4 regions of the Pseudomonas sp. GW821-FHT02A11 genome follow, and region 2 is predicted to be linked to each of the others. Evidence: predicted binding sites of a transcription regulator. Region 2 holds the regulator's gene; each other region holds the start of a gene.
What was found. Region 2 encodes sigma-54, which starts transcription at its own class of promoters, with help from an activator protein. Its sites were predicted from a motif close to ANTGGCATNNANNTTGCTNT; they were not measured.
Positions count from the first base shown of each region.

Region 1: a site for sigma-54 is predicted at 2,503-2,522, ahead of flgB (flagellar basal body rod protein FlgB). Genes of this name have one in related genera too.
Region 3: a site for sigma-54 is predicted at 3,128-3,147, ahead of glnA (type I glutamate--ammonia ligase). Genes of this name have one in related genera too.
Region 4: a site for sigma-54 is predicted at 2,125-2,144, ahead of AC07V9_RS17560 (CmpA/NrtA family ABC transporter substrate-binding protein). Genes of this name have one in related genera too.

Region 1 covers NZ_JBWKWB010000020.1:28,390-33,525, forward strand. Annotated here, with positions in the region: gene flgA (flagellar basal body P-ring formation chaperone FlgA) at 1-81, opposite strand, end outside; gene AC07V9_RS22795 (chemotaxis protein CheV) at 156-1,088, shown strand; gene cheR (protein-glutamate O-methyltransferase CheR) at 1,130-1,957, shown strand; gene flgB (flagellar basal body rod protein FlgB) at 2,566-2,973, shown strand; gene flgC (flagellar basal body rod protein FlgC) at 2,977-3,420, shown strand; gene AC07V9_RS22815 (flagellar hook assembly protein FlgD) at 3,436-4,131, shown strand; gene flgE (flagellar hook protein FlgE) at 4,160-5,136, shown strand, end outside.
Region 2 covers NZ_JBWKWB010000018.1:22,863-27,998, forward strand. Annotated here, with positions in the region: gene lptA (lipopolysaccharide transport periplasmic protein LptA) at 1-383, shown strand, start outside; gene lptB (LPS export ABC transporter ATP-binding protein) at 383-1,108, shown strand; gene AC07V9_RS21750 (RNA polymerase factor sigma-54) at 1,296-2,795, shown strand; gene hpf (ribosome hibernation-promoting factor, HPF/YfiA family) at 2,873-3,181, shown strand; gene ptsN (PTS IIA-like nitrogen regulatory protein PtsN) at 3,194-3,658, shown strand; gene rapZ (RNase adapter RapZ) at 3,661-4,518, shown strand; gene AC07V9_RS21770 (HPr family phosphocarrier protein) at 4,535-4,807, shown strand; gene AC07V9_RS21775 (sensor domain-containing diguanylate cyclase) at 5,041-5,136, shown strand, end outside.
Region 3 covers NZ_JBWKWB010000033.1:7,843-12,978, forward strand. Annotated here, with positions in the region: gene AC07V9_RS27200 (DUF4124 domain-containing protein) at 1-215, opposite strand, end outside; gene AC07V9_RS27205 (DUF4124 domain-containing protein) at 226-753, opposite strand; gene AC07V9_RS27210 (chorismate mutase) at 887-1,471, opposite strand; gene glnA (type I glutamate--ammonia ligase) at 1,625-3,031, opposite strand; gene thiI (tRNA uracil 4-sulfurtransferase ThiI) at 3,362-4,816, shown strand; gene typA (translational GTPase TypA) at 4,956-5,136, shown strand, end outside.
Region 4 covers NZ_JBWKWB010000011.1:173,129-178,264, forward strand. Annotated here, with positions in the region: gene AC07V9_RS17555 (ANTAR domain-containing response regulator) at 178-753, opposite strand; gene AC07V9_RS17560 (CmpA/NrtA family ABC transporter substrate-binding protein) at 767-1,975, opposite strand; gene AC07V9_RS17565 (quinone-dependent dihydroorotate dehydrogenase) at 2,248-3,270, shown strand; gene rmf (ribosome modulation factor) at 3,447-3,662, opposite strand; gene rlmKL (bifunctional 23S rRNA (guanine(2069)-N(7))-methyltransferase RlmK/23S rRNA (guanine(2445)-N(2))-methyltransferase RlmL) at 4,236-5,136, shown strand, end outside.

The sequences.
Region 1 (5,136 bases), on a different contig from region 2:
CAGACACACGGCAACGAGGCCGCCGATCAAATGGCGGCTTGCGTTTGTCAGGTGTCGAGATACTGTCGTTAATAGGTTCATGCCGGGTATTTAGCAAGGCCCGTGCCGCTTGCCGATCTGGCAGTGCGCAATTGGTCGTTTTGGGAGGGTGGTGCATGGCTGGTGTTTTGGATTCAGTGAACCAGCGCACTCAACTGGTAGGGCAGAACCGCCTTGAACTGTTGTTGTTCCGTCTGGACGGCAAGCAGTTGTATGGGATCAACGTGTTCAAGGTAAAAGAGGTGCTTCAGTGCCCAAAACTTACCCACATGCCCAAATCCAGTCCGATTGTGCGCGGAGTGGCGAATATTCGTGGCGGGACGATCCCGATCCTTGATCTGGCGCTCGCGACCGGCGGTTCCCCGTTGGGCAACATTGCCAACGCGTTTGTAATCATTACCGAATACAACACCAAGATTCAGGGTTTTCTGGTGCATTCGGTCGAACGCATCGTGAACATGAACTGGGAAGACATTCATCCGCCACCCAAGGGCACCGGTCGCGATCACTACCTCACGGCAGTGACGCGTATCGATAACCAGTTGGTGGAAATCATCGACGTGGAGAAAATCCTCGCCGAAGTGGCGCCGGTCTCGGAAAATATTTCCGCGGGCGTGGTGACTGAAGAAGTGCAGCACAAGGCCTTGTCCCTGCGCGTGTTGACGGTCGACGACTCGTCGGTGGCGCGCAAGCAGGTAACGCGTTGCCTGCAGACCGTGGGCGTGGAGGTGACGGCGTTGAATGACGGTCGTCAGGCACTCGATTTCCTGCGCAAACTGGTAGATGAAGGCAAGAAACCCGAAGAAGAATTTCTGATGATGATCTCCGACATTGAAATGCCGGAGATGGACGGCTACACCTTGACTGCAGAGATTCGCAGCGATCCGCGCATGCAAAAGCTGCATATCGTCCTGCACACCTCGTTGTCGGGGGTGTTCAACCAGGCGATGGTGAAGAAGGTAGGTGCCGACGATTTTCTGGCCAAGTTCCGGCCGGACGATCTTGCAGCTAGAGTGGTCGATCGCATCAGAGCGGCAGATATCAGCTGAGGAGGGTCTTCCTCGGCTGTTCACATGATTTGAGAGGCGGCATGTCTACAGGTAATTTGGATTTTGAGCAGTTCCGGGTCTTCCTGGAAAAAGCCTGTGGCATTTTGCTGGGTGAAAACAAGCAGTACCTGGTCTCCAGCCGCCTGAACAAGCTGATGGAGCAGCAGGGGCTGAAATCGCTGGGCGAGCTGATTCAGCGTATCCAGACACAGCCGCGCAGTGGTTTGCGCGAGCAGGTGGTGGATGCGATGACCACCAACGAAACCCTGTGGTTTCGCGATACCTACCCGTTCGAGGTGCTCAAGAACAAGGTGTTGCCGGAGCAGATCAAGGCCAGCCCCGGCTTGCGTCCGCGCATCTGGTCGGCGGCGTGTTCGTCGGGGCAAGAGCCGTACTCGCTGTCGATGTCGATCGATGAGTTCGAGCGCAGCAATCCGGGCCAGTTGAAGGCCGGGGCGCAGATTGTCGCGACTGATCTGTCGGGCAGCATGCTGACCAACTGCAAGACGGGCGAGTACGACAGCCTGGCGATTGGCCGAGGCCTGTCGCCGGATCGGTTGCAGCGCTACTTCGACCAGAAGACGCCGGGGCGCTGGACGGTCAAGGCGCCAATCAAGAGTCGAGTGGAGTTTCGTTCGTTCAACCTGCTGGACAGTTATGCGGCGTTGGGCAAGTTCGACATCGTGTTCTGCCGCAATGTGTTGATCTACTTCTCCGCTGAGGTGAAGAAGGACATTCTGTTGCGCATTCATGCGACGTTGAAGCCGGGGGGCTATTTGTTCCTCGGGGCGTCGGAGGCGTTGAACGGGTTGCCGGATCATTATCAGATGGTGCAGTGCAGTCCCGGGATTATTTACCAGGCCAAGTGATGTTGGGTTGGTTGTGTTTTGGAGAACCCGCTTTGGCGGGTTTTCTTTTTTGCGGCTGCGATCCATGGCAGGGGGCGGCTCTTCCGGCATCCCTCCCGCTTGACCCGCGCAGCTGCATAACCCGTGAGAGCGAATTTATTCGCGAGATGCCGGTACACCCGACACGCATCTGTCGCCTGAATATCCTTCGCGAATGAATTCGCTCCCACAGGGGAATCGCATGCGGAGAGGAAAAATCCGAATCTTTTTTTGATCTTCGGGCATGAACAGCAACAGGTGAAGCTGAGCGCCTGACCTGTGGGAGAATTCATTCGCGAGATGCCGGTACATCCGATACAGATCTGTCGCCTGAACATCCTTCGCGACTGAAATCGGTCCCGCAGGGGCATTGCGTGCACGGCGGCAAATCCGCATCCGCAATCAACGGCAAAAAAACGGCACCCACCTTGCCGCTTTCCTCCTCCTCAGCGGAAACCCCTTGCCGCTTTTCTGGCATCTCCCCTGGGCAACTGCCTTCAATCCCCCGTAATACGGGCTTTGCAAGAACTGGCACGCCACTTGCTATCTCTCTGTCACGAACATCTGGTCAACCGATAAAGGTTCCCGACATGAGCATCAGTTTCGACAACGCACTGGGCATTCACGAGAAAGCGCTGAACTTCCGCGCTCAACGTGCTGAAGTGCTGGCCAACAACATTACCAACGCCGACACGCCAAACTACAAGGCGCGCGACCTGGACTTTTCCAAGGTGTTGGCCGCTGAAAGCGACAAGGCCAAGAACGGCACGTTCGCCCTGAACACCACCAACAGCCATCACATCGAGGCGCAAGGCGTGGATTCGGGTGAAGCGAGCCTGCTGTACCGCACGCCATCGCAGCCGTCGCTGGACCAGAACACCGTCGACGCTCAGGTCGAGAACGCCAATTACGCTGAAAACGCCATCGGCTTCCAGGCCAGCTTCACCTTGCTCAACAGTAAGTTCAAAGGGCTCGTATCGGCCCTGCGCGGAGAGTAATTCATGTCCCTATCCAGTGTTTTCAATATTGCCGGTAGCGGCATGAGTGCGCAGAACACTCGTCTGAACACCGTGGCCAGTAACATCGCCAACGCCGAGACCGTGTCCTCCAGCATGGACAAGACCTATCGCGCACGGCACCCGGTGTTTGCCACCGTGTTTCAGGGCCAGGAGTCTGGCGGCAGCGCTTCGCTGTTCGAAGAGCAGGGCCAGGCCGGCACCGGCGTACAGGTTTCCGGCATCGTTGAAGATGCCTCCAACCTGGAAGCACGTTACGAGCCAAATCACCCGGCTGCGGACAAGAACGGTTACGTCTATTACCCGAACGTCAATGTGGTCAATGAGATGGCTGACATGATCTCGGCCAGTCGTTCGTTCCAGACCAACGCGGAAATCATGAACACCGCCAAAACAATGATGCAGAAGGTCCTGACCCTGGGTCAGTGATAAGGGGCGAACGCAATGACCGTTACTAACGACACCACAACCAGCGACTACATCAAGTCGCTGCAGACGGTGACCTCCGGCAAGACCGGCGACAGCACCACCGGCGCCAGCACCCTGGGCAAGGATTCGTTCCTGCAGTTGCTGGTGACCCAGATGCAGAACCAGAATCCGCTCGATCCCCAGGACAACAGCGAGTTCGTGGCCCAGCTGGCGCAGTTCAGCAGCCTGGAAACCATGCAGAACCTGAGCACCTCGGTCGATGCGATCGGTGGCATGTACCAGTCTTCGCAGGCGCTGCAGGCTTCGTCGCTGGTGGGCCGTTCGGTGATCGCCGACGCCAGTTCGACCAATGTCGACACCACCAAAGGCATGACCGGTCAGGCCGTGGTGCCTTCGACCAGCACGATCACCACCGTGAAGATTTACGACAGCACCGGCAGCGTGGTTCGCACCCTTGACCTGGGCCAGCAAAAAGCCGGCAACGCCAGCTTCACCTGGGATGGCAAGGACGATGCGGGCAATCAGCTGGAATCGGGTAATTACAGCTTCAAGGCAACGGGCAGTCTCGATGGCACGTCCACGGGCCTGACCACCTACCTGCCTGCGACGGTGACCAGTGTCACCATGGGCTCGGCGGGTACCTCAATGACTCTTAATCTGGCCAACGGCACCAACATCGCCTTGTCCAAAGTTCAACAAATCGGGATCTAGAGCCGACTCGACGGCGCAGGAGTGAAGTATGTCTTTCAATATCGGTCTGAGTGGGCTCTACGCAGCGAACAAAAGTCTCGACGTCGCCGGCAACAACATTGCCAACGTCGCGACCGTCGGTTTCAAGGCGTCCCGTGCGGAATTTGCTGACCAGTACGCGCAATCCATTCGCGGCACTTCGGGCGGTACCGACGTCGGTAGCGGTGTTCGCACCGCGGCTGTGACTCAGCAGTTCACCCAAGGTGCGCTGACCACCGGCACCGGCCGTGATCTGGACCTGGCAATCAACGGTAACGGTTTCTTCCTGCTGAGCAACAACGGCGAGAAGCTCTACACCCGTGCCGGTAACTTCCATACCGACAGCTCCGGCAACATCATCGACACCAACGGCAACAACTTGCAGGGCTACGGCGTCGATGCCAACGGCAACGTGATGAACGGCGTGCTGACCAATCTGAAGGTCGACACCTCGAACATGGCGCCGAAGGCGACGAGCACCATTACCATCAAGTCCAACCTGGACTCGTCCAAGCCTATCGTAACGGGCGCTGCGTTCGATCCGGCCGACACCACGACCTACACGTCGACGTACAGCACGCCGATCTACGACAGTCAGGGTAACGAACACACCCTGTCCCAGTATTTCCGCAAGACAGACACCAACGACTGGACCATGTACACCCTGATCGACGGCCGCAGCATCACCGACCCTGAGAACTCGACGACTCCGGCGGCGACCGAGCTGACCTTCGACGCCTCGGGCAATCTGGTGACCCCGACGGTCACCAGTGGTGGCGTGAGTGTTAACAGCGACGGAACTTTCAGCATCGACGGTTGGGTGCCGGCGCAAAGCAAGACTGTCGGTTCGACCACGACGTGGGTCGCGAACGGCGCGGGCGCATCCGCCAAGATGAAGCTGGACATGCTGGCCACCACCCAGACCAACGCCGCCGGTGGCGCGATCTCCAAGAGCCAGGACGGTAACTACACCGGCCAGATCAGTGC
Region 2 (5,136 bases):
TCATCACCCAGGGCTCGATGAAGGTCACCGGCAACAAGGTGACCATGACCCGCACCCCGGAAGGTGACATCGACGTCGTGACCTCGGTGGGCAACCTGGCCTACTTCGAGCAGTTGCAGACGGCCGGCGACCCCAAACCCGTTCAGGGCTGGGGCGTGACGATCCAGTACCACGCGCCGCAAAACCGCATCGTGCTGATCGACAAGGCCAAAGTGGTCGACAAGGACAACAACGTGACCCAGGGCGAGAAAATCGTCTATGACACGGTCAGAAAGCTTGCCAGTGCCGGCCGCGCAACAGGCAGCAAGGTCACTGAAGCCCGTCCTCGCGTCGACATGGTGATCCAGCCGAAAAAGAAAACCGACCAGCAGAAGGCCCAGTAATGGCGACGCTGAAAGCCCAACACCTGGCCAAGGCCTACAAGGCTCGCCAGGTCGTACGTGATGTCAGCCTGTCCATCGACAGCGGTCAGATCGTCGGCCTCCTGGGTCCTAACGGCGCAGGCAAGACGACATGTTTCTATATGATCGTCGGCCTGGTTCAGGCCGATCAGGGCCGCGTCCTGATCGACGACCAGGACGTCAGCCATCAGCCCATGCACGGCCGCGCACGCGCCGGTATCGGCTACCTGCCGCAGGAAGCCTCGATCTTCCGCAAGCTGTCGGTGTCGGACAACATCATGGCCATTCTCGAGACCCGCAAGGAACTCGACCGCGCCGGGCGTCGCAAAGAGCTGGAGAGCCTGCTTCAGGAATTCCACATCACGCACATTCGCGACAACCTTGGCATGAGCCTTTCGGGTGGCGAACGCCGCCGTGTCGAAATCGCACGCGCCCTGGCCACCGCCCCCAAGTTCATCCTGCTCGACGAACCCTTCGCCGGTGTCGACCCGATCTCCGTGGGTGACATCAAGCAGATCATCTACCATCTCAAGGCCAAGGGCATCGGCGTTCTGATCACTGACCACAACGTCCGCGAGACCCTCGACATCTGTGAAACGGCCTACATCGTCAACGATGGGCAACTGATCGCAGAAGGTGACTCTGAAACCATTCTCGCCAACCAGTTGGTGAAGGAAGTGTATCTCGGCCACGAGTTCCGCCTGTAAGCGGCCGATGGCAAGGGTTGGCGGATGAACGCAACATGCGACTCATCGCCAACCTCGCATTAATTGCCATCACACCCTAGGCAAACACACAGGTTTCAGGCATATAATTTGCTTAAGTTGGCGCCCCGGCGCCCTAGTAGTGGATGGCGCCCATGTGCGCCGGCGAATAAGGTGTTAAGTCCCTGCCATGAAACCTTCGCTAGTCTTGAGAATGGGCCAGCAGCTGACGATGACACCGCAGCTGCAACAGGCCATCCGCTTACTCCAACTGTCGACGCTGGATCTCCAACAGGAAATTCAGGAGGCACTGGAGTCAAACCCTATGCTGGAGCGCCAGGAAGAAGGCGACGATTTCGATAACGCCGACCCCATGGCCGACAATATCGAAACAAAGCCCACCCCTGAGATTCAGGAACCGACCTACCAGGAATCAGCACCGACCGTCGACACGTTCGAAGACAGCGAGTGGAGCGAAAGCGAACGCATTCCCAACGAACTGCCCGTCGACACAGCCTGGGAAGATGTCTACCAGACCAGCGCCAGCAGCCTGCCCAGCAATGACGATGACGAGTGGGACTTCACCACCCGCACCTCCGCGGGCGAGAGCCTGCAGAGCCATCTGCTGTGGCAACTGAACCTGGCACCGATGTCCGATACCGACCGCCTGATCGCGGTCACGCTGATCGACTGCATCAACAACCAGGGTTACCTGGACGAATCCCTCGAAGAACTGCTGGACGCTTTCGACCCGGAACTCGACATCGAGCTGGACGAAATCGAAGCCGTGCTTCATCGCATTCAGCAATTCGAACCCGCAGGCATCGGCGCCCGCACCCTGAGCGAATGCCTGCTGCTGCAACTGCGTCAGCTCCCGGCCAAGACCAAGTGGCTCGCCGAAGCACAGCGGCTGGTCAGCGACTACATCGACCTGCTCGGTAGCCGCGATTACGCGCAGCTGATGCGCCGCATGAAGATCAAGGAAGACGACCTGCGCCAGGTCATTGAACTGGTCCAGAGCCTCAACCCGCGTCCCGGATCACAGATCGAATCCACCGAAGCCGAGTACGTGGTGCCTGACGTCATCGTGCGCAAGGACAACGAGCGCTGGCTGGTCGAGCTGAATCAGGAAGCCGTGCCGCGTCTGCGCGTGAATCCGCAGTACGCAGGTTTCGTGCGCCGCGCCGACACCAGCGCCGACAACACCTTCATGCGCAACCAGTTGCAGGAGGCGCGCTGGTTCATCAAGAGCCTGCAAAGCCGCAATGAGACCCTGATGAAGGTCGCCACCCAGATCGTCGAACATCAACGCGGGTTCCTGGAGTACGGCGACGAGGCGATGAAGCCGCTCGTGCTGCACGATATCGCCGAAGCGGTTGGCATGCACGAGTCAACGATTTCTCGTGTCACCACGCAGAAATTCATGCACACGCCGCGCGGCATTTACGAACTGAAGTACTTCTTCTCCAGCCACGTCAGTACCTCCGAAGGCGGTGAATGCTCGTCCACGGCGATCCGCGCGATCATCAAAAAACTGGTTGCTGCGGAAAATCAGAAAAAGCCGTTGAGTGACAGCAAGATCGCTGGTTTACTGGAGGCACAAGGCATTCAAGTGGCCCGTCGCACAGTCGCCAAATACCGCGAATCTCTAGGGATAGCGCCTTCAAGCGAACGCAAGCGACTGATGTAAAGGGCACAGGCCACAGCGTTCCAGTGGCAGGCATCCAAGCCTGCCTCTTAATGCACTGGCAACGAAGGAGAAGCTGTATGCAAGTCAACATCAGTGGACACCAACTGGAAGTAACCAAGCCCCTGCGCGAATACGTCGAGCTGAAACTCAAAAAGCTCGAAGGGCACTTTGACAAGATTACCAACGTTCAGGTGACGATGGCCGTCGAGAAACTCAAACAGAAGATCGAGGCCACGCTGCATATCCACGGTGGAGAAGTGGTTGCCAATGCGGAACATGACGACATGTACGCGGCAATCGACCTGCTCACTGACAAGCTGGACAGACAATTGCTCAAGCATAAGGAAAAGCAGCAAAGCATCCTCAAAGGTGCGGCAGCTCGCTGATACCCCTCATCCATGATCCGACTTGAAAACATCCTGACCCCTGGCCGTTCCCTCGTGAACGTGCCAGGCGGCAGTAAAAAAGCTGTACTCGAAGAGATTGCCAAGCTGATCGGCAAAGAAGTGCCCGAGTTCGACTGGCAAACCGTCTACGAAAGCCTCATCGCCCGCGAAAAGCTCGGTTCGACCGGCTTTGGCAACGGCATCGCCATTCCTCACTGCAGACTCAAAGGCTGCACCGCGCCGGTCAGCGCCGTGCTGCATCTTGAACGCCCGGTCGACTTCGACGCCATTGACGGCGCGCCCGTGGATCTATTGTTCGTCCTGCTCGTCCCCGAGGCGGCCACCGACGCGCACCTCGAACTGCTGCGCCAGATCGCCAGCATGCTCGACCGTGCCGACGTGCGGGCAAGCCTGCGTGGCGCCAAAAGCAGTGATGAGCTCTACAACGTCGTGCTTCACGTTCAGAACGGTCACTGATCATGCGCATGATCATCGTCAGCGGTCGCTCCGGCTCCGGCAAGAGTACGGCCCTCGATGTTCTCGAAGACAGCGGTTTCTACTGCGTCGATAACCTGCCCGCGGGCTTGCTCCCCGAACTGGCCGAGCGCGCGCTGATCAACACTGAGCTCGCCGAGCCGTTGCTGGCCGTTTCCATAGATGCCCGCAACCTGCCCAGCCACCTGACACGCTTCCCGCGCCTGCTCGAAGAGGTGCGTGGGCGGCACATCCGCTGTGACGTGCTGTTCCTGGACGCCGAAGAATCCACGTTGCTCAAACGCTTTTCCGAAACGCGCCGCCGCCACCCGCTGAGCAACGCCACACGCTCGCTGGCCGAAGCCATTCGTGACGAAAAGAACTTGCTCGGGCCGATCATCGACTTGGCCGACCTGACCATCGATACGACCCACCTGAACCTCTACCAGCTGCGCGACACCCTCAAGTTGCGCCTGCTGAACAAGCCAGAGCCGGGCACTGCGTTTCTGATCGAGTCGTTCGGCTTCAAGCGCGGCATGCCGGTGGACGCCGACCTCGTGTTCGATGTGCGCTGCCTGCCCAATCCTTACTGGAAACCCGAACTGCGCGCGCAATCGGGGCTCGACCAGCCGGTGGCCGATTACCTGGCGGCTCAACCTGATGTCGAGGAAATGTTTCAGGACATCTCCTCATACCTGATCAAATGGTTGCCGCGCTTCGCCGCCAGCAGCCGTGCATACGTCACCATTGCCATTGGCTGCACCGGCGGGCACCACCGCTCCGTCTACCTGACCGAACGCTTGGGTCAGGTCCTGCAACAATCGCTCAAGAATGTTCAGGTCCGCCACCGCGACCTAAGCTGAAAGGACCCCCAACGCGATGCCCGCTCACCAGATCACCATCATCAACAAGCTGGGCCTGCACGCTCGCGCCGCAGCCAAGTTCGTCGGCGTCGCCGGCAAATTCCCGTGCCAGATCCGGGTCGGCCGCTCGCCGGACAGCATGGTCGACGGCAAAAGCATCATGGCCGTCATGATGCTCGCCGCCGGCAAAGGCACCGAGATTCATTTGCTGACCGAAGGCGACGACGAACAGGCTGCGCTGGAAGGCCTGATCGAGCTGATCAACAACAAGTTCGACGAGGGCGAGTGATCGCCCTCTGCGCCTCCCCCCTGGTTGACGCATCGCGCTTCAATCAGGCCGGCCCCTGACAGCCACCCCCCTATCATCAGACTTGATCAATCACCGCGATGGATCTTTAATTCATCGCCTTGAAACACCCCGTCGCCAATCTTCACCCTCAGCATGGATCAGCTCGAATGAACGACTGACGTCCATGCCCATGCGCGACGGGAGCAATGGTTGTATCTACACAGAGCTGATCGATGACATTGTCCGCCGCCTTGACGCTGCAAAGAGCCTGGTCCCGCCCGGAAAAGATGCTGATGTCCGGCAGCCTGCTGGCGGTGATCGCGATTCTG
Region 3 (5,136 bases), on a different contig from region 2:
AACAGCGCGCCGGGCCTGGGCTTGGCGCTTGACGCCTGCGCCGGCTTTTTGGGCGTCGAACGAATCTCGTTGCTCGGAGCAATCTCGACCTTTTTCGCGTTCTTGCGCGGCTGGTCGGTGTACACCCGATTCCCTTCGGCATCGATGTAGGTGTAAACCTCAGCCGCCGCCGACTGGGCGACAAGCATCAGCAGACAAAGCGCAATGCCACGCAGCCAGGTGAATTCAAGGTTTACCGACATGGACTCGCTGCACCGTCAGGTTTGTCGTCTGGCTCTGCTGGATGACTTGCGCGCCTTGCAGCACATGAACCGAGAGGCTGTGTTCACCCCGGTCCAGTTCCATCACTTGAAGGCGAGGGATATTGGTCGGCTGGCCATAGGGCTTGCCGTCCACCAGCAGTTGCAGCAAATGCCCGGATTGCAGACGCGGCTGGATCGATACGCCCACGGTGAACGAGCCATTGTTGGCACGCAGCGCTTCTTCCTGAGGCAGGTCGGTCAGCTCAAGCACTTGATAGGCGGCGGTGTTTTGCTGTCCTTGAGTTTGGGCCGGGGAAGGGCTCGGCGCAGGAGGGGGCGGGGGGCCTGTATTGACGCTGTTGAGCGGCGGCAGCTCGACCGTCTCGGCCTTGATACCGTTAGGTAGCTGATTGCTGTACGCCGTATTGCCGTTGGCGTCGGTGTACTTGTAGATCTGGGCGACTGCGGGAAGCGCAAGCAACAGCAGCACAAGGGCAAGGCTTTGACGCATGAATACTCCAGGACCACGATCAGGAGAAGACAGCTTGCGCCCTGATACCGCTGTAGCATCGGGCGCAGTCGCCAGCATAGAGCAAAACCGCTTAGGCAGCGTTATTGGCGGCGTGTCTCGGTGTGTATCCACGTCAGGGCTTGGCCGGCATGACGCACAAGTCGGCTGCCGCCCGCTGCAGTGCTTTTGCCGTGATCGGGTCCGTCGTCTGGCGTTCAATCTCGGCTTGCACCCAGCGCGGGCAGGCGCTGTCTTTGCGATATGGCTGGAACGCTGCGTACTTCTGCATCATCAGCGGCTGCAGCGTATCGAGTCGTACGCGAATCCCGCTGGTCAGGCTGTCGGTCGGCTTCGCGGGCGGCTGAGTGGCCTGCCAGTGAGCGATGCGCGCGTACTGCACCATCTTGTTGGCTACGATCTGCGCGGTCATGAACTGGCGCACATCGGCTTTATCGAGTGCGTAGATGGCGGCCTGCGCCTCGGCATTGGCGATCACCAACTGCTCACGCTCGCTGTCCTGCACAGACTTGCCGCTGTAGAACTTGCTCTGGGCGACATCGTTGGCGATATCCAGGCGTTGATTCATAGCCTCGATCAGCGGACGCAGGGTGTCTGGCGATGGGGGGTTGGTCGCGTTGCTGACACAGCCGGAAATCAAAGGCGTAGCCAGAAGCAGAACCAAGAGTGGTTTGAGCATGTTTGAGCGTATGTCAGTCATTGCAGCGTCCGGCAGTGGGCTAGCGGGACAGTATCCAGAAAAACGGCCCAAAAAAACGACAAATAAATACCACCATGAGTTGATCCGCAGGCATAAAAAAGGCCTCCCGAAGGAGGCCTCTCTTTCACGCCGCTTGCGCTGGCGCGAACCGGATTAGCAGCTGTAGTACAGCTCGTATTCCAGTGGGTGTACGAAGGTACGGACCTTGATTTCTTCTTCCGATTTCAGAGCGATATAGGCATCGATGAAGTCGTCGCTGAAAACGCCGCCTTTGGTCAGGAACGCACGACCTTTGTCCAGCTCTTCCAGGGCTTCTTTCAGGCTGCCGCAAACTTGTGGGATCTCTGCTGCTTCTTCTGGCGGCAGGTCATACAGGTTTTTGTCGGCTGCGTCGCCAGGGTGGATCTTGTTCTGGATGCCGTCCAGGCCAGCCATCAGCAGTGCTGCGAAGGCCAGGTATGGGTTAGCCGATGGATCCGGGAAACGAGCTTCGATGCGGCGGCCGCGTGGGCTGGAGACGTAAGGAATACGGATCGACGCAGAACGGTTACGAGCCGAGTAGGCCAGCATGACTGGCGCTTCGAAACCTGGAACCAGACGCTTGTAGGAGTTGGTCGACGGGTTGGTGAAGCCGTTCAGGGCCTTACCGTGCTTGATGATACCGCCGATGAAGTACAGAGCGGTGTCGGACAGGCCGGCATAACCTTCGCCTGCGAAGGTGTTCTTGCCATCTTTGGCGATGGACATGTGAACGTGCATACCCGAACCGTTGTCGCCGTACAGAGGCTTAGGCATGAAGGTAGCGGTGCGGCCGTAAGCGTCGGCAACGTTGTGAACAACGTATTTGAGGGTCTGAACTTCGTCAGCCTTTTTAACCAGCGTGTTGAACTTCACGCCGATTTCGTTCTGGCCAGCGGTTGCCACTTCGTGGTGGTGAACTTCGACGACCTGGCCCATTTCTTCCAGGGCGTTGCACATTGCGGTGCGGATTTCGTGGTCGTGGTCGAACGGAGGAACCGGGAAGTAGCCGCCTTTGATACCAGGACGGTGGCCCTTGTTGCCGCCTTCGATGTCAGCGTCGGACATCCAGGAGCCTTGTTCGGAGAAGATCTTGAACATGGAACCGGAGATGTCGGATTTGAATTTCACTTCGTCGAAGATGAAGAATTCTGGCTCTGGACCTGCGAAGACGGTGTCACCGATACCGGTGGTCTTCAGGTATTCCTCGGCGCGATGAGCGATGGCGCGTGGGTCGCGATCGTAACCTTGCATGGTCGAAGGTTCGATGATGTCGCAAACCAGGATCAGGGTCGGCTCTTCGGTGAACGGGTCCAGAACGGCGGTTTCGTCGTCTGGCAGCAGGATCATGTCGGAAGCTTCGATGCCTTTCCAGCCGGAGATGGACGAGCCGTCGAACATTTTGCCGACTTCAAAGAAATCGTCTTCCAGCGCATCGCGGGCTGGCATGGTCACGTGGTGCTGAGTACCTTTGGTGTCCGTGAAGCGCAGATCAATCCACTTTACGTCATGATCTTTGATGAGTTGAACCGACTTCGACATGTTGTCCTCCGGGGTGACTTAGGGCCGGGTAGTGGTGGGCCCCTAATATGGGTGATGCCGGGCGCGATAGTCGGCCAAGGCAACCTGCCTCACAAGGGAGCAATTTGCATGCCAGTGCCCCGTGTTGGGTTTCCTGCATAAAACACCGGGTTTTTCGGGTCAAAACGTCGCATTTATGAAAATGAGCGCACCTTTATGGTGCTCTCGGATTGTATACAGTGCCATTTTGGTGCGCTTATGATCGGCTGTGCGATAACTGGTTAAACCTTGAGCAATTTCCGCTATAATCCGCGCCCCCCTTTTTCGACCGGCACTTCGCGCGCTGTTTTCATGAAACTAATCGTCAAAGTTTTCCCAGAAATCACCATCAAAAGCCGGCCGGTGCGCAAGCGCTTCATCAAACAGCTGGCCAAGAACATCCGTACCGTGCTCCGCGATCTGGACCCGGCGCTGGTGGTCGATGGCGTGTGGGACAACCTCGAGGTCGAAACCAGGGTCGAGGACGCGAAGGTCCTGCGCGAAATGACCGAGCGCCTGAGCTGCATGCCGGGCATCGCGCATTTTCTCCAGGTCGATCAATACCCGCTGGGCGATATGGATGACATCTATGAGAAGTGCAAGCTGCATTTCGGTGATGCCTTGCCCGGCAAGATTTTTTCGGTGCGCTGCAAGCGTGCCGGCCATCACAGCTTCAGCTCGATGGACGTCGAGCGTTACGTGGGCAGCAAACTTCGCCGCGAATGCGGCGCTGCCGGCATTTCGCTGAAAGAGCCGCAGGTCGAGGTGCGGATTGAAATCCGCGACCAGCGCCTGTTCGTGATTCACAGCCAGCACAACAGCATCGGCGGCTACCCGTTGGGCTCGCTGGAGCAGACGTTGGTGCTGATGTCCGGCGGTTTCGACTCCACCGTCGCGGCCTATCACGTCATGCGCCGCGGCCTGATGAGCCATTTCTGCTTCTTCAATCTGGGCGGTCGTGCCCACGAGCTGGGCGTGATGGAAGTCGCGCACTTCATCTGGAAGAAGTACGGCAGCTCCCAGCGGGTGCTGTTCGTCAGCGTACCGTTCGAAGAAGTTCTGGGAGAAATTCTCGGAAAAGTCGATAACAGTCATATGGGCGTCGTATTGAAGCGTATGATGTTGCGCGCTGCGACCCACATAGCCGACAGGCTCGACATCGACGCGCTGGTGACCGGCGAGGCGATTTCCCAGGTGTCCAGCCAGACACTGCCCAACCTGTCGGTCATCGACTGCGTGACGGAAAAGCTGGTCTTGCGCCCGCTGATCGCCAGTCACAAGCAGGACATCATCGACGAGGCCGATCAGATCGGCACCGGCGATTTTGCTCGACACATGCCTGAATACTGCGGCGTGATTTCGGTTAACCCGAAAACGGCGGCCAAGCGCCACCGCGTCGAGCACGAAGAGAAAGAATTCGACATGGCCGTGCTCGAGCGTGCGCTCGAAAACGCTCGTCTGGTGCCGATCGATCGCGTGATCGAGGAGCTGGGCCAGGACGTTCAGGTCGAAGAAGTCAGTCAGGCCCTGGCCGGACAAGTGGTCATCGACATCCGTCACCCGGATGAAGCCGAAGACCGCCCGCTGGAACTGTCGGGCATTGAAGTACAAACGCTGCCGTTCTTTGCATTGAACAGCCGTTTCAAGGAACTGGATGAAACACGCCAGTACCTGCTTTATTGCGACAAAGGCGTCATGAGTCGCCTGCATGCTCATCATCTGCTCAGTGAGGGGCATGCCAATGTGCGCGTTTATCGACCGAGCTAAGTGCCCGGGGCTGTTTGCCTGTGGCTTGCGTCACCGGCCCCCCGACACCAGTCGTCAGCCGTAACGGCTTTCGCCGGCTCCACTGTTCATAGCGGCCTACACTAGGTTGCTGACCGAATCCTCTGATCGAGATACACAAGTGATCGAAAATCTACGTAACATCGCCATCATTGCTCACGTTGACCACGGTAAGACTACCCTCGTCGACAAGCTTCTGCGCCAGTCCGGCACCCTTGAGCGTAACGAACTCAATGACGAACGCGTGATGGACTCCAACGACCAGGAAAAAGAGCGCGGCATTACCATTCTGGCGAAAAACA
Region 4 (5,136 bases), on a different contig from region 2:
TGGAGCAGCCAACGGCGCTCCACCGGCCCGTTTTTGCGGCCAAAACGAAAAAACGTCGCAACCCTGTCCGCGCTGAGCGAAGGGGTGTGCGACGTCTTTGTCGTAAGTGGGTAACCGCCGTTGGCTACCTGTGTGATTCATGTAGCAAAACGTGGGCCAGTTGGCCGCACGGTGGCATCAACCCAATAGTTCGCTCATGGCGATGATCTGCTCGGCCACCTGCACCAGCTTTTGCTGACGGCTCATGGCTTGGCGCCGCATCAGGGTGTAGGCCTCTTCTTCGTTGCAGTTTTTCATCTTCATCAGCAGGCCTTTGGCGGTTTCGATGCGCTTGCGTTCGGCCAACTGCTGATCCCGCGCGTGCAATTGTGCGCGCAGGTCCTGGTCACTTTCGAAGCGGGCCATGGCCACGTCGAGTATCGGCTGCAGACGTTGTGCGTGAATGCCCTCGACGATGTAGGCACTGACCCCGGATTTGATGGCTTGACGCATGACGTTCGGGTCGTGCTCGTCGGTGAACATGACGATGGGTCGGGGCAGGTCGCGGGTGACCAGCACCACCTGTTCCATCACATCGCGACCGGGGGATTCGGTGTCGATGAGGATCACGTCCGGGCGCACGGCCTGCACCCGCTGGGGCAGGTCAATGACCAGGCCGGACTCGTCGATCACCTCGAAGCCCGCTTCAGTCAGCGCGGTTTTCAGCCGTCCGACCTTTTTGGGCGTGTCGTTGATCAGCAGGATTCGCAGCATCGTCGCGTCTCCTTCAGCGAGCGCGCGTGACAGACGTGTCGTCGGCCAGCGCATGAAGTTTGAAGCCGTGGGCGTAGGCCACCGGATCGCTGCCATCCCAGATCTTGCCATCGATGAGCTGGCTGCTGCGCATCACCGATTCGGGCACCGGCACATCCAGCGCCTCGGCGGCCTGACGATACAGCGCCAGTTGCTGCACCTGGCTGGCGATACCCAGATAATCCGGGTCCTCGCGCAGCAGACCCCAGCGGCGAAACTGGGTCATGAACCACATGCCGTCGGACAGCCAAGGCATGTTCACCTCGCCCTGACGATGGAAGCTGACCGCGTGGTGATCCTGCCAGTGATTGCCCAGCCCGTCGGCGTATTGACCCAGCAGGCGGGCCTCGATGTCTTCGACCTGCGCATTGACGAAGTCCCTGCCGCTGAGCATGTGTGCAGCGCTGCGGCGGTTGTCCAGGCTGTCCTCGATGAAGCGGCTGGCGTCGAGCACGGCCATGATCAGCGCTCGCGCGGTGTTGGGGTGGCGCTGGACGAACTCGCGGGTGCAACCCAGCACTTTTTCCGGGTGATCGGGCCAGATCGTCTGGCTGGTCGCCAGGGTGAAACCGAGGTTCTGATTCACAGCGCTGGCGCCCCATGGCTCACCCACGCAAAAGCCGTCGATACGTCCGGCCTTGAGGTGTTCGACCATCTGCGGCGGCGGCACCACCACGCTGTCGACATCCTGCAGCGGGTGTATACCCTGGCTGGCGAGCCAGTAATACAGCCACATCGCGTGATTACCAGTGGGCAGGGTCTGGGCAAAGGTGAGTTTTGTCCCGCTTTGGTGCGTGCGCAGGTCCAGTGCGTCAGGAGTGATCACGCCTGCGTGCTGCAGGTCGGCAGACAGGTTGATGCTCTGGCCGTTCTGGTTCAGGCCCATGAGCACGGCCATGTCGTTGGCGGGAGAACCGATGCCCAGTTGAGCGGCATAGATCAGCCCATACAGGCTATGAGCAGCGTGCAGTTCGCCGTTGATCAGCTTGTCACGAAGGTTCGCCCAGGAGCTCTGACGGCGCAGGTTGATGTTCAAGCCATAAAGCTGGGCGAAGCCCTGAGTGGCGGCGACAATCAGTGAGGCGCTGTCGGTGAGGGGCATGAAACCCACATCGATGCTGCTCAGTTCCGGCGCGTCGCTGCCGTTGATCCACGCCTGTGGCGTATCGAAGCTGTCGTTCATGGTTTTCGGTTCCGCCTGAAGGCCGCAGGCTCAAAGGGCTGCGATCTTCCATAAAAAAACGCCGCACCGCGCCAAGCCTTTACCTGTGCAGTGACGACGTCATTGTCCGAGGCGCGCTCCGCCGTTGGAGCACGTTCTATAAGAAGGCTCAAGCAAGCGATATGCCATTGGCCGGCCGCCCTTATGCAAACTTCGCGACATGCCTCGCGCTCGACCCTTGGGCTGTCTATAATCGGCCGCTGACTTCAGCCTCAAACGAGCCGCGCCCGCCCATGTATAACTTGGCCCGCCAGTTACTGTTCAAACTCTCCCCGGAAACCTCCCACGACCTGTCTATCGACCTGATCGGCGCAGGCGGTCGGCTGGGGCTCAATGGCCTGTTGAGCAAGGCGCCCGCGCGCTTTCCGGTGACGGTCATGGGCCTGCAGTTCCCCAATCCTGTGGGTTTGGCGGCGGGTCTGGACAAAAACGGCGCGGCCATCGACGGCTTTGCCCAGCTGGGTTTCGGCTTCGTCGAAATCGGCACCGTGACGCCGCGTCCGCAGCCGGGCAATCCGAAACCGCGGATTTTCCGCCTACCCCACGCTGAAGGCATCATCAACCGCATGGGCTTCAACAACCTGGGCGTCGACAACCTGGTCGGCCGTGTGCAGGCCGCCAACTACAACGGCATTCTGGGCATCAACATCGGCAAGAACTTCGACACCCCCGTGGAGCGTGCGGTTGACGACTACCTGATCTGCCTGGACAAGGTCTACGCCCACGCCAGCTACATCACCGTCAATGTCAGCTCGCCCAATACCCCGGGCCTGCGCAGCCTGCAATTTGGCGACTCGCTCAAGCAACTGCTCCAAGCTTTGCGCCTGCGACAGGAAGTCCTGACCCAGACCCACGGCAAGCGTGTGCCGCTGGCGATCAAGATCGCCCCGGACATGAGCGATGAAGAAACCGTGCTGGTGGCCAGCGCGCTGCTGGAATCGGGAATGGACGCGGTGATCGCCACCAACACCACCCTGAGCCGCGAAGGCGTCGAAGGCCTGCCCCACGCCGACGAGGCGGGCGGTCTGTCCGGTGCGCCGGTGCGTGAGAAGAGCACCCATATTGTCAAAGTGCTGGCCGGTGAGCTGGGCGGGAAACTGCCGATCATTGCGGCCGGTGGCATTACCGAAGGCAAGCACGCGGCCGAGAAGATCGCTGCCGGTGCGAGTCTCGTGCAGGTGTATTCGGGCTTCATCTATAAGGGGCCAGCGCTGATTCGCGAGTCGGTCGACGCCATTGCGGCAATGCCTCGGTAAAGAGCCAGCAAAATAGCGCCCATAAAAAAGAGGGGTTCCGATAAGGAACCCCTCTTTGGGCGTAAGCCCGCCGTCCGGATGGGACGTGCATGTTTCAGGTGTAAAGCGAATCTGATTGTCGGGTCTCTGTTAAGAAACCATGTTGAGTCCTAAGAAACCTTATTAAGTCGGGTGTGTCAGCCGACCGCGTGAAGTTCGTTGAGTCTGTGGATACCCGCAGTGCCGGTCATACCGTCCCAGTTGTCGCCTCGTCCTTCTCGCCAGCCGTTGATCCAGGCTTGACGTACCGACGGTAGAGTAAATGGGCAAAGCTCACGGGATTTACCAGTTACGCCGTATTGATATCCGCGCGAAAATGCTCTTTCCAACGGATCACGCTTAAGTCTTCTCATAGGGTGTTGCCCTCGTTTGTTGACTGTAATGTCCCTGGAGACCTCAGGTTGAGGTCAGGCAGAAATCATCTGCCTTTTATGCCCGCTGCCGGCGTCGCGGGCCTTGATACCATCGTCGTTGCGCCGATGGCCTGAGGTGATTTCTAACCAATGCACCGGACGCTGTGAATGACCGTTTTGTCATAAGAACGTAACCGTTGGAACTTTAAGACCATAAGCGCTGAATCGTTTCGAGTGCACTTTTTTCGCCGAGCCCCCTGAAACGAGGGTCTTGATGAAATTTGCGAGTCGTTCTCAAGAACGGGTGATGGCTGATTGACGTCAGATTTAAAACGACGAAGGGTCAGCAATGTGACTTTTTATTACGGTCGTTGTCGTGCTGAATAATGGTTTTTTAATATCAAAGTGTCGCGCCCTGTTGAGTGCGGCACCGCTGCCGCCGCGAAATGTATCGTGGCGGTGAATCGGCACAACTTGTGTGCCACGCAGGCGTTCTCCTTGAAAGACGCCTGCTTGTAATCGGGCCGGACAATGCGTTGTCCCGCCACTCAAGCCAAAGGCTCTGGAATACACATGTCGCACCCCTACGAACTCTTCCTCACCTGTCCCAAAGGCCTCGAAGGCCTGCTCGCTGAGGAAGCCACTGCGCTTGGCCTTCAGGAAACCCGCGAACACACCTCCACCATTCGTGGCCACGCCGACATGGAAACCGCCTATCGGCTGTGCCTGTGGTCGCGCTTGGCCAACCGCGTGCTGTTGGTGCTCAAGCGCTTCCCGATGAAGGACGCCGAGGATCTCTACCACGGCGTGCACGACATTGAGTGGGCCGATCATCTGGAGCCTGATGGCACCTTGGCGGTGGAGTTCAGCGGCCATGGTTCGGGCATCGACAACACCCACTTCGGCGCCTTGAAGGTCAAGGACGCCATTGTCGACCGCCTGCGCACTGCCGATGGCTCGCGTCCATCCATCGACAAGCTCAACCCGGACCTGCGCGTTCACCTGCGCCTGGACCGTGGCGAGGCGATTCTCTCGCTGGATTTATCGGGTCACAGCCTGCACCAGCGCGGCTATCGCCTGCAGCAAGGTGCGGCGCCGCTGAAGGAAAACCTCGCGGCTGCCGTGCTGATCCGTGCCGGCTGGCCGCGCATCGCTGCCGAGGGCGGCGCACTGGCCGACCCGATGTGCGGTGTGGGCACGTTCCTCGTCGAAGCGGCGATGATCGCCGCCGATATTGCACCCAACCTCAAGCGTGAGCGCTGGGGCTTTTCGGCCTGGCTGGGTCACGTCCCGGCCCTGTGGCGCAAGCTGCACGACGAAGCGCTGGCCCGTGCCGAAGCGGGTCTGGCCAAGCCGCCGCTGTGGATTCGCGGTTATGAAGCCGACCCTCGCTTGATTCAGCCGGGTCGCAACAACGTCGAGCGCGCCGGGCTGTCGGAGTGGATCAAGATCTACCAGGGCGAAGTCGCGACCT